3 regions of the Paenibacillus uliginis N3/975 genome follow, and region 2 is predicted to be linked to each of the others. Evidence: riboswitches for the same ligand, from Rfam matches in the RefSeq annotation. Region 2 holds a riboswitch; each other region holds the start of a gene.

Region 1 (4,291 bases), 2.3 Mb from region 2:
AAAAGCCGGAATTCTACTCCCGGTTATTATCGTGGGAGGTTCGCTGCTTATAACCTGGGCATTGTTGAGAGGCCTTTATATGATTCATCCATGGCTTGCAACGGGAGCGGAGGTCATATTAATCGCTACGACCATTGCTACGAAAGGGCTTAAGGATGCGGGTATGGAAGTGTACAATCATCTTAACCGTGGGGATTTACCTGCTGCTCGGAAAGCACTAGGGATGATTGTTGGACGTGATACAGCGCATTTAGACGAGCCTGAGGTTGTTCGTGGGACGGTTGAGACGGTCGCAGAAAATATTGTTGATGCCATAGTGTCTCCGCTATTCTACGCACTTATTGGAGGAGCTCCACTTGCAATGGCTTATCGGGCTGTGAATACCCTAGATTCTATGGTTGGGTACAAGAATGATAAATATATTAACCTGGGGTGGGCTTCGGCCCGTTTGGATGATATTGCTAACTTCATTCCAGCACGAATAACAGCTTTATTACTGGTCGTTAGCAGTTGGATCATGCGTCTGGATTACAAAAAATCTTATCGTACCATAAGACACGATGCCCGTCTCCATCCAAGTCCCAACAGTGGATTTCCTGAATCAGCTGTAGCTGGAGCTTTAGGGATTCGGCTCGGAGGTGAGAACGCCTATAACGGTGTGGTATCTTTTCGTGCATATATGGGCGAATATTCCCGTCCGATGGATAAAGGGGATATTCAGTCAACCGTAAGATTGATGCTGGCTGCATCATTATTATTCCTGCTCCTGAGCATACTTACTATATGGAGTATAGGTGGTACATTATGGGGTTAGAGTTGGTATGTATTCGTCATGGGAAAACGCAGTGGAATAAGGATAAACGATATTTAGGTCATACAGATATAGGAATTCTCCAAGAATCATTGACGGAGCTCTTGCCTGTGAAAAATGCCCTTGAAGGAAGAACGTTTCATAAGATATTCTGTAGTGACTTAAAGAGGTGTAGGGAAACGCTCGATTGGATTTATTCTGCTTCAACAGATAGCGTGGTCTTCGATAACCGTTTGCGAGAAATGGATTTTGGAGATTGGGAGGGGAAGACATACGATCAGTTAAAGCATTATAGTATCTACCGGGAATGGCTGGACAATCCTCAATCCGTGACTCCTCCAGGAGGTGAAGCCTGGGAGCATTTTCAGGGGAGGCTGGCAGATTTTATGAACAGTCTGACCTGTTGGGTGAAGGAAGAGGGTAAGGATAACCATGTGCTAATGGTGACTCATGGAGGAGTGATAAGACAACTAGCCACTATGACTATTCCAGATTCGACGTTCTGGGATTTCTCTGCAGATCCGGGGAGCTTGTTAACGTTGAAGTTGACATGTGATAAGGGCAAATGGATAGGACACTTGTGAGTGAGCCATTAGAGCAAGGGGTTGTAAGGTGTCCCTATCTAACCTATAATTTTGAATTGAGAAGTAAGTCTTGTATCTAAATGAATATAAAAAACTTGTGAGGTCTAGATTAGAAGCGCAAATATGTGCTTTTATTACCTAGTTAATGGGGAAGCCGGTGAAATTCCGGCACGGTCCCGCCACTGTAAACAGGGATATTCTCGATTTACCACTGTTCTGCGACAAGCAGAATGGGAAGGTGAGGATATTAGCGAACCTGTGAGTCAGGAGACCTGCCTTATGAGTAGTACGACGGTCCTTCGAGGAAAGGATTACGTTTGGCTTATGGAAGTACTGCGATTTTAAGCCGGTACATAGCCGCGGAACTCATGGCAATTACTATGAACTCCGTATGACGTAATCCCTGATTCTTTCTTGTAAAAGAAGATCAGGTTTTTTTTGTTGCACAGACTATCGTTGAGATCATTCATTGAAATAACAAGGGGAGCATCTCGCAGACCATGAAAACGAAGATAGAGGAGAGAAATCACAATGAAACAAATGTGGAAGAGTTGGACTACGGGCGCTATAACGATCATACTGGTACTAGCGCTCGCAGCTTGCGGAAATAATAATGAACCGAAACAAGTGACAGAGCCAGCACCGGCAGCAACAACAGAACAATCGGCTCCACCCGCTGATGAGGCAAGTGTACAGAAAACAGAGTATCCTCTGACTGTAAAGGATTCTACAGGTGAGACGTTCACATTTAAAGAGGCACCAAAGAAGATTATATCCATCTCGCCTGCAGAGACAGAATCGTTGTTTGCGATAGGTTTAGATGAGCAGGTAGTCGGAGTATCTGACTATGATGATTATCCGAAAGCAGCAACAACCAAGCCAAAAATGGGTGGTTTGTACAATCCTAACGAGGAAGCGATTATTGCGGCACAACCTGATCTCGTAGTAACAGGTATCTCCATGAGTGCAGAAGCTGCACAGCATCTGCGTGATATAGGTATCACCATCTTCAAGACAGATCCGAAAACGGTAGATGATGTTATTGCAAATATTGAATTGTTTGGTCAAATTACGGACCATCAGGCAGAAGCAAAAGCGGTTATAGACAAAATGAAACAGGAGCAGGCTGAAGTCACAGAAGCGGTTAAATCACTTACACCTGAACAGAAAAAGAAAGTATATATCGAGTTTTCCCCTGGTTGGACGGTAGGTAGTGGTGAGTTTATGGATGAATTAATCACTCTAGCTGGTGGAGTTAACGTTGCTGCTGATACAGCAGGATGGTATGAAATCAGTGAAGAGAAAATCATTAATGATAATCCCGATGTGATTCTGTTCTCAAAGAATGTTATTGATGACAAAACAAAGAAAACGTTAGACCAAATGATTAAAGCACGTAGTGGTTGGGATCAAATAACGGCTGTTAAAAATGATGCTGTCTATGGATTAGACGATAATCTGATTAGTCGTCCCGGTCCACGTGTGACAGAAGGTCTCAAAGAAATAGCAAATACGATCTATCCTGAACTGTTGAAGCCATAAGTAGCGTTCGGTGTTAGTATTCAACTTAGAGCAATTAAAGGAGCAATGATATATGAGACAAGGAATCATGGAACGTATCGGAGAAATTCGTGGTCTTGATCAAGCTGCGATTCAGGCTGCGAAGTTACATATAAGCAACCTTACTGTCCCTCCGGGAAGCTTGGGTAAATTGGAGGCAATGGCAATACAGCTTGCAGGGATCACTGGAGTAGTACAGCCTTCTTTTGACCGTAGAGAAGTTATTATTATGGCAGGCGATCATGGTGTATGTGAAGAGGGCGTAAGTGCCTTTCCACAAGAAGTTACACCTCAAATGATTCATAATTTCCTTGCGGGTGGTGCAGCTGTTAACGTTCTTGCCAGACAAGCAGGTGCAGAAGTTGTATGTGTGGATATCGGAGTGAATAGTGAGTTGTCCCATCCTGATCTCCTATCGCGAAAAATTCGGTATGGTACAGCTAATATGGCACAAGGTCCTGCAATGACTTATGAAGAAGCGATTCAGTCTATTCTTGTTGGTGTGAAGGTAGTTGAAGATGCTGTCAGACGTGGCGTCCAGCTATTTATTACTGGCGAAATGGGGATTGGAAATACGACGGCAAGCTCAGCGGTAACCTGTGCACTCTCTAATATTCCGGTCAGCGATGCGGTTGGAAGAGGGACAGGAATTGACGATTCTCGTCTACAGCATAAGATTGCCGTTGTTGAACAAGCGTTGAAGGTCAATGCTCCTGACGCGCTTGATCCTATAGATGTACTAGCTAAGGTCGGCGGTCTTGAAATTGGTGGTTTAGTAGGTGTAATTCTTGGATCAGCAGTAAACGGTTGTCCGGTTATAATCGATGGATTTATTTCTAGCGCAGCGGCGTTGCTTGCCAAAGCGATCTGTCCAACATCTGCTGATTACATGATTGTGTCGCATGTTTCTCATGAACAGGGACATCGGCAGCTATTACATGAATTGAATCTTCGTCCTGCACTGGAATTAGACCTTCGTATTGGTGAAGGTACAGGTGGGGTGTTGTGTCTACATCTTGTGGATGCAGCGTGTCGTATTGTCAGCGAAATGGCAACCTTCGAAAGTGCGGGTGTCTCGGGTGAAACCAAGGAGCAGACGAAATGATCATACTCGTCACAGGTGGGGCAAGAAGCGGGAAAAGCAGCTTTGCTGAGAGGTTATGTATGTCGAAGTCACACGAAGCCGTATATGTCGCTACGGCTCAAGCTTTCGATGATGAGATGAAGGAGCGAATTGCTCTTCATAAACTTCAGCGTAATCAAGCGAACTATTCGTGGCGAAATGTAGAAGAACCGTTTCAACTTGTGAAGCTCCTGAGCGATATGCGTGAGAACA
Region 2 (4,291 bases):
CATGCTGGTTGAAGTGGATATCCTGATCACCGCCCACTTTTACGCGCAGATCAATCCCCTTGATCTCTTTGTCTGCAGAGGACAAAACTTCATTTATCTTGTTAAGCAAAAGATCATAATTCGTATTCAAGCGATGCGGTAATTCAAGCTTGTTATCCCATGCTGAAATGACATTCGTATTCGGGTCAACTTCCAAATAAGTACTGTCTGTTGCCGATGTTACATGCGGCAGTTCGTTCTTTGGAAATGCAAGTGTAACTTTGCTTGAGGACAGCGGATCCTGATCCGACCCGACACTCACATTGGTTTCATTCTCGTCAATGACGATCGTATGGTCACCGTTTGGATCCGGAATTTCATTTACACTTATGACAACTTCATTACTTGTCTTTTTCCCTGCTGTTGCTGTTGCCAGCGCTTGAATGGAAATATAGCCTGGAGCCGCTTGACCTTCGAAGACAAGCTTCGCTTGTTGATCCGTAAGCAGCGATATCGATTTTAAGTTCAGCCCAGTAGTCTCTGAAATTACAGACCAACTGTCAACCTGTACTGCCTCGGATAAAAACGTATCGCCAACAAGCTGTATTTCAATCGAAGGATCTACAGTGCCTTGCTGAATGGAAGATGTGGACGATATCACAGGCTGACGATCCGGTGGAAGACTCCCTTCGGCAATTCGCTTCCATACCGACTTTCCATGCTGAATATCAAGTAAACCGATAAGAGCCTGTTCAGTCGACATTCCGTTTTTATCGGTATCTTCTGCTTTCCATTTAAACGAGCCGTCATCCAATTGGAATCCTGCATACGCATCAACGACGGTATTCCCGTTCATCTGCCAAGCGGGCGACATCATGTCTTCGCCTACGGCAACCAGACCGGATACCGAAGTAGATAAGCTGTTCGAATTATCTCCAGAGCCCCAAGTGCCCGTAGAATTAAAACCACCATTCTCTAGCTGGCGATCCTTTAAGACATTCTTGGCCCGTTCAATGGCAGCATCAACTTCACTCTGCCCCTTGTATTGCCCCAGCGCAAGCAGCGCCATGCCTGTAATATCTGTATCGCTGTTTTCTCCTCCTGAAGCAGACAGACCAAAGCCGCCGTCTTCATACTGCGCTTTGAGCAGGTATTGCAGCGCTTTTTGCTTGGACTCAGCATTCCATGAGCCTACATTCTGTCCGAGCTTCTCTCCGGCATCCAGAGCAAGCATCGCCCAAATATGTTTATTTACACCGCCAATGCCGCCCGTCTCTTGATTTTGATGGGTAGCAAGTTCCGCCCATAGGTTTCGATCGGTTTCCCAAGCGTGAGCCGGGTCTTTCCCCATGGCGAGCAGTGCGAAAATATACCGAACATGATCAGTTAAATTTACGGCATCAGGTTTAAGTCTTGGTGCTTTCGTTTCCCAAGATGGCAGTTTCCACGTTCCATCTTGCAAATCCTGACCTGCGCCCCATAGGCCAACAAGCTGCCACCAGGAATCAATGGTGGCTGTAGGATCTTCCTCATAGTACTCTTTATAATAATTAACTGTACTTTCAATCATGCTGTCTAATTGTGTATTGCTTTGACCACTCGCCGCACTCACGACTTGTGGATTCAGTAGAGTAAGCAATAACACAACGCTTAATAGTGCAGATATACTTTGCTTCAACAATCTGTTCATAGGTGTCAACGTTCTCCTCATCGTCAAAATGGAATAAAAAAAACATCTTTCCGTATTAGAAAGATGTTCTAAGGCCTGTCTCGCATAACCAAGCAAACGTGCAACTGTAAACAAGCTGCACAAATAAACATCTCCCTCCCATCCTCGTGAGAAATATAGAGCACTTACATGGCAGGTCTCCTGGCTTCGCTTCATCGCTTGACAATCGTCCTTCCTGTTTAAAATCGTTAACAGTGGACTACTACCTTGATTGTCAGCTCTGCGTTACAGTGGCGGGACCGCGTCGAACTCTCATCGACCTTCCCTATTAAGCCGCATACTTTATGCATCAGCACCATATAAGCTGTTTCTATTTAATTTTGATAGACTTTTTTTTATATTAACAAAGATTGGTATATTTCACAAAGGAATTTCTCATAGACAGTACAAAAAACGGCCTACATGAAGCAATAAGACCCTTCTATATAGAGAAGGGCCTAGACTTCGTTATATTTTTACTCAATCACCAATATCCGAGGGGATGTGTTCGCGATTACCCTGGACGACAGCCAAGAACCAACCCCTGCCGATATGATACTTACGACTGCAACTCCAATAATACCGCCCCAATGCATAATTAGAGGTACTTCCACAATCCCATAATATGTTAATATATTTTCCAGCAACATAGGCAGAAGGTATACTCCGACGTATATGCCTAGTAGCGCGCCGATGACGGATAAAGCAACGATCCCTTGGGCTACGGATAATCTAATCCTATTCGATGTTAAGCCAAGTGATTTGTAAATGCCATAGGTTTTGCTGTCTTTTCTAATATTTATACGACAAGTGATGTAAATAATGATGCAAGTGACAACAATAAACAACAATCCCATCATACTCATTGGCAAGATAAGCAGGCCGACAGCCTCTTTAAATACGGAATCTAGTAGCGTTTTCTGAGTTAATGCGGAGAGCGCTTCCTTATATTGCTCATTAATATCACTTACGACCTGATCGGACTGGCTGCTATCATGCAGGTTGATAAAATATGTTTCTGCATTGCTGTAGTCCAGATGATCTGCTTTAATCACATCGATCGTTATTCTTGCAGAATAGGACATATTGGAGATCGCTTGATAAATTCCTGTAACGATGAGCGAATACGGTTTTCCATTGATGTACACCGTTATCACATCACCAATATCTTTGTTAAGCTTCTTCGATACGTTGATACCAATAGCGATTTCGTTCTTGTGAAGGGGATTGGCTCCTCTTAATGTGGAATACCCCAGATCATCATAGTTACCATCAGCAACACCGATATAGACATTCATGGATGAGGTGTTCGAATCTCCGGAACGATCGGATAGTTCTGAAGGAACCACTCCCGTAACATTCCCAAACCACCCGAAATTTTTGATTCTTGGATCGGACAGCATATCTTCTTCAAATTGAGTACGTGAAAATGCTGCTTGATTAAAGACTTCTACTGCAATATGTGAATTGTCGTATCCCCATGATGACGCCGTTCGTTGAATGGAATAAACGCTGTATAACAACACAAATCCGAATACAAGAACGGCTGATGTAATCACGGTTAGAATAAACATGAGAATAGAACCTTTCACATTCTTCAACATATTACGCAGACCAATAACGAACATAATGGGAAGTCGATCGAATCCAACTGGACGATTTCCATTCGAACGTACACGTCTTGCCCATTTACTGCTATCCATTTCAGACATGCCATACCGGATTGCTTGCACAGGCTGTACGGAACGGGCTTTATTGGCATAGAACAACACACATAGAATGACCAGGGCAAATACACATATTCCGACTGCTAGAGCCGTGAAATTACCCTGCATCGATAGCTCTGAACGATTTGTTTTCAAAGATGACAGCGAGCTCTCTACAATGACTTTGGATAAAAACTGACTGGCAGCTAACCCAGGAATAATCCCGATGATCGATAGAAAAGCATATTGAGACATGTAGGTTCCAATGATTCGAAATGAAGATAGCCCACAAGATTTCAATACCCCAATCGTTCGATAATTCGCCAATATCGCGTCTGAAATCGTGAACCCAATTGTGAATAAGGCCACAAGCAGCATGACAGCTCCGAGAAAAATCATAACAAAGCCGATTACTTTATTCATAATTAGATAAAATGACGATATCGATTCGAATTCCATTTTATATTCAAGATACTGCGTACCGGCCTGCTTCTCGAAGCGGTCCCAATACTGTGTATTGGTATCGTAATCGTCAAAGCGAAGTCCCATCATATACATGTCTTTTCCCTGCAATGACTGAAACTGATCTTTATAATCTTGCGTGTTCATCCAGATGCGGGCGTTTCTTGTGAACGGAGCTCCAAAAGGCATATCTACGACAACTGCTGCTACCTTCAACTCAAATGTACTCTTGCCTGTTTTAAAACTTACCTTATCACCTACTTCAATTCCATTGGAATAAAAAAACGAAGTGGGTATCCAGATGGTCCCGACCTCAGGGGTGCTTCTTTCATCTCCTTGCGCCCAGATCAGCTTATCAACCGTAAAGGGAAGCTCTGCTGTATCCATCATAAACATATAGATATTATTAATTTCTTTTCCTTGATGGGTGATTCCT
Region 3 (4,291 bases), 2.4 Mb from region 2:
CTGACGTTCACCTAAAGATAACAGATTCAGTGTACGCGCCCGGCTCCACAAATATATGAAGCCTATAATGAAATAGGGGAAAAGGACTGCCGTATACGACCATCCCCGCATGCTTAAGCTTCCCATCGTCCAGAATAGAATGTCGGTTAGTGTGTCTCGTGACATTACCGTCAAGAATGAAACGACCGCTCCTAAAAAGGACTGCATAACCACACCTGACAAAATCAGTGCATGAGTCGGTATTTTACCGTGATCCCGGGCGAGAAACAGCACGATCCACAGTGTGATGGTCCCGGTCATAAATGCAACGATCGGTAAGGTCCAGGCACCTGCAAATGAATACTGCAATCCGTAGAAGATCAGAAACGCAGCACCAAGTGATGCACCGGAAGATACACCAAGCGTAAACGGATCGGCGAGCGGATTTCTAAGCACCCCTTGAAAAGCAGCACCGGCCACCGCAAGGGATGCCCCAACCAGCATACCGAGCAGTATACGGGGAAGTCGTACCTTCATGATGATCTGCTCGGAAGCTACTTCCCAGTTGGGAACAATAGAGTCCCCGATCCAGGGCAACCGGTGAAGAAGCATGGCTCCAATTTCCTTAACGGGCAGATGGACGGAACCGATGCCGAGGCTGACGATCAGCGTCAGCAGTAAAAGCAGGAGCCCCACCGTTCCATAACCCGCAAGTTTTTTACTCATGGGGTCATCAGTTCCGGATAGACCGCCTTCGCTACTTCAACCAATCCTTGAGTTACACGAGGTCCTGGGCGGCTGATCAGATTGTCATCAATTTTAATCAGCTTATTGTTTTTCACAGCTTCGATTTGGTCCCAGCCGCTGCGGTCTTTAATGATTTGATCCAAAGTTTTTTTGGTGGATTCTTCCACGACATTGCTGGAGTACAGAATCACATCCGGATTCGCTGCAATAATCTTCTCTTCACTGATTTCAAACCAGCCTTCGCTGTCACCAGACACGTTGGCTGAATTGCTGATATTGAGCATCTCATCCAGATATGTGCCCTTTCCTACCGTCCAACCCGGTGAGAACTCAACATACACTTTTTTCTCATCCTCATCTTTTACGGATTTAACCGCTTCCTTCACAAGGTCCAGATCCTTCTGCATTTGATCTATGATGCCTTGAGCTTCCGCCTGACGGTCCGTAATCTTTCCAACTACCTTAATGTTGTCCATGACTTCAGCAATCGTCTTCGGGTCGTTCACGAACAGCTTGATTCCGAGGTCGCGGAGCTTCTGTACGTTCTGTTCATTCATCGCTGCTGTAAATATAACATCCGCGCCTGAAGCGACAATGGCCTCAACATCCATTTCATAACCGCCCATTTTCGGCTTGGATTTGGCTGCCTCCGGGTAGTCGTCCACTTCGGATACGCCGACAATTTCTTCATCCAGGCCAAGCGCGAACAGTTTTTCCGTCTCGGAAGGAGACAGCGACACAACTTTTGCTGGAGCCTTATCAAATGTCATTTCCTCGCCAGTAGCATCCTTTAAAGTTAACGGATACACCGTTTTGGCGTTTTCAGCGACAGGTGCTTCCGGTTTCTGACCTTGTTCAGCCTCCTGTACAGGTGCTGGTGTCGCCTCCTTCGGAGCTGTTTCTCCTCCACAAGCCGCCAGCGACAGGACCAGCATCAGCACCGCCAACATGGCGGACCATGACTTCATTATTTTTTTCATCGATTTTCTCTCCTAACTCTAGTTTGAGAACACTGGCTTGCCTTAGGTACTCAATAAACCTGATTTTTGACGGAAATCCTTACATCCAACCACAAAAAAGCCCCTGATTTCTCCTTAGAAGAATCAGGGGCTACGTTTCGGAAACAATGAACCTTATCCAATAAATAGGAGTTTAGCTATAGTACAGCACCTCACCCACATTAGGTCCGCCAAACGTAATCCCTTCCTCGAAGGACCGTCAGATCATTTACGCGGGCAGGTCTCCTGACTTACAGGTTGAAATGACACCTCCGCCTTCCCGGCCCTGTATAGGCCAGTGGCAGTAATAGAGGATATCCCTGATTCACAGTGGCGGGACCGTGCCGGACTTGCACCGGCTTCCCTTTTAACCCGGGAGCAAAACATATGCTTTGCTTATTCTCCAGGACCTCGCGAGTATTGAATATTCTTTTTTGCCAAGCTTACTTCTCTTTTGACGATTATATGAAATATCCTCTCGGCTTACAACCTGAAACTTCACAGAGAAAAATTGAATAGCCGCTCCCCGCTTGCCGTGGACCTTATTTCTGGCCTGTATAACCATCATGGATATCTCACGTATTTATTCGTATGCGCTTGTGAATTGCCCCTCACCCTTTGCCCTGAAGCCGGACATTGGTTTACAATAGATCTGAAGCTTTATACCAGAAAAGAAACTATACGGAGGCGTACATATGCTCTTTATCGATAATCAGGGAATCCATGATCCTTCCATTAACCTAGCGATTGAAGAATACGCTTTGAAGCACTTACCTATGGAAGACAGCTATTTGCTCTTCTACATTAATCAGCCGTCGATTATCATCGGCAAACACCAGAACACGATTGAAGAGATCAATCAGGAGTTTGTCCGTGACAACAATATACAAGTTGTTCGGCGATTGTCCGGAGGCGGTGCTGTATACCATGACCTCGGCAATCTCAATTTCAGCTTTATTACAAAAGACGACGGCCAGTCATTTCATAATTTCCTGAAGTTCACCCAACCCGTTATCGATTTCCTTCAAAAAATGGGTGTTCCGGCTGAGCTTAGCGGCCGGAATGACCTTCAAGTCGGAGAGAAAAAGATTTCCGGCAACGCCCAGTTCTCCACACGAGGACGTATGTTCAGCCACGGGACTTTAATGTTCGGCCTTGATCTAGACAATGTTCAGGCTTCACTTAAAGCTAACCCGGAGAAGTTCAAATCAAAGAGCACGAAATCAGTGCGCAGCCGGGTTGCCAACATTAAGGAGCTGCTCGGTACAGATATGACAATTGAACAGTTCCGTGCAGAGCTTCTGCGTTCGATCTTCGGAATGGAGCCAGATCAAGTTCCACAGTACGTTCTTCAAGAAAAAGACTGGGAAATGATCAATCAAATCTCCAAGGAACGTTACCAAAACTGGGACTGGAACTATGGCTTATCACCAGAAAGCAATGTGAAACACGCGAAAAAATTCCCGGTCGGCATTATCGACATCCGTATGAACATTAAAGACGGGCATATCGGTGAGATTAAAATTTACGGCGACTTCTTCGGTGTAGGCGATGTCGCCGATATCGAAAATGCGCTTCGTGGCAAACGTTACGAGGATAATGAAGTAAGAGAAGCCCTCTCATCCATTGACGTCAAGCATTACTTCGGCAATCTAGAGTTTGATGACCTGATCGGTCTGATTTTTTTAGAGGAATAGAGGAACAGTACTGACGTCACGATTCTAACAGGGATATCTTTCAATAAAAACAGGTCACCCGAGGATTTGAAGTGCTCCCTGTCAAGTAGACAGTGTAAAAAACAAAAAATGGTTAGATTATTTCCCTCAGTTCAAGTTAACAGAGCTGAGGGTTTATTTTCTTTTCTCATCGTTAAGCAGCTCGTCGATACTCGTTGGGAGACAAGCCATTTAATCGCTCTGTATAGCGGTAATTGTTGTAGTAGCGGATATAATTTCTCACGTCTTTGAGGACGTCTTCATAGGTTTCGTGTTTCGTCAGATAAAAGCTTTCTGCCTTCAATGTACCCCAAAATCGTTCAATGGGTTGGTTATCCAGGCATCGGCTCACACGAGACATACTTTTAGTAAAACCGTACTTAACCTGAAGTCGACTGTACTCATGTGAGGTATATTGGAAGCCTCTGTCGCTATGGAGAAGTGGAGTCACCCCCGGGTTCCTCCCGTAAGCTTTCTTCACCGTATCCATGACGAGTTTATTATTGTTGGAGTGGCTTAGCACCCATGAAACGATGGAGTTATCGTATATATCAACGATAGCGCTTAGATAGGCTTTACGACCATTCCCATACTTCAATTCTGTTACGTCTGTGCACCACTTCATATTAGGAGCATCTGTTTGAAATTCACGATTCATTACATTTTCAGCTACATGGATTTCAGAGGCTCTCACGTAGTTCGGTCGTTTCTTGCGAATCACCGATTTCAATCCAAGAGCACGCATAATTCGATAATAACGCTTTTTGTTGTAATTTTTTTTAAGTTTGCGGTTCAATTGGATGCGCATTTGGCGATAGCCAAGCACTCCCTTCCGCTTGTCATAACGAAGCT

Evidence for each region. Region 2 has a riboswitch for cobalamin ahead of B9N86_RS24295 (S-layer homology domain-containing protein). Riboswitches for the same ligand answer to the same signal wherever they lie in the genome.
Region 1: linked by a shared signal. The riboswitch ahead of B9N86_RS04660 (ABC transporter substrate-binding protein) and the one ahead of B9N86_RS24295 (S-layer homology domain-containing protein) in region 2 are both predicted to bind cobalamin.
Region 3: linked by a shared signal. The riboswitch ahead of B9N86_RS05170 (ABC transporter substrate-binding protein) and the one ahead of B9N86_RS24295 (S-layer homology domain-containing protein) in region 2 are both predicted to bind cobalamin.

What each region holds. Positions count from the first base shown of each region.
Region 1 is NZ_LT840184.1:990,747-995,037, forward strand. Features, by position in the region: gene cbiB (adenosylcobinamide-phosphate synthase CbiB) at 1-814, shown strand, start outside; gene B9N86_RS04655 (histidine phosphatase family protein) at 805-1,395, shown strand; cobalamin riboswitch at 1,479-1,689, shown strand; gene B9N86_RS04660 (ABC transporter substrate-binding protein) at 1,927-2,937, shown strand; gene cobT (nicotinate-nucleotide--dimethylbenzimidazole phosphoribosyltransferase) at 2,990-4,060, shown strand; gene cobU (bifunctional adenosylcobinamide kinase/adenosylcobinamide-phosphate guanylyltransferase) at 4,057-4,291, shown strand, end outside.
Region 2 is NZ_LT840184.1:5,188,763-5,193,053, forward strand. Features, by position in the region: gene B9N86_RS24295 (S-layer homology domain-containing protein) at 1-1,669, opposite strand, end outside; cobalamin riboswitch at 1,823-2,023, opposite strand; gene B9N86_RS24300 (ABC transporter permease) at 2,164-4,291, opposite strand, start outside.
Region 3 is NZ_LT840184.1:1,100,987-1,105,277, reverse strand. Features, by position in the region: gene B9N86_RS05175 (FecCD family ABC transporter permease) at 1-705, opposite strand, end outside; gene B9N86_RS05170 (ABC transporter substrate-binding protein) at 702-1,706, opposite strand; cobalamin riboswitch at 1,944-2,154, opposite strand; gene lplA (lipoate--protein ligase) at 2,420-3,421, shown strand; gene B9N86_RS05160 (IS3 family transposase) at 3,594-4,291, opposite strand, start outside.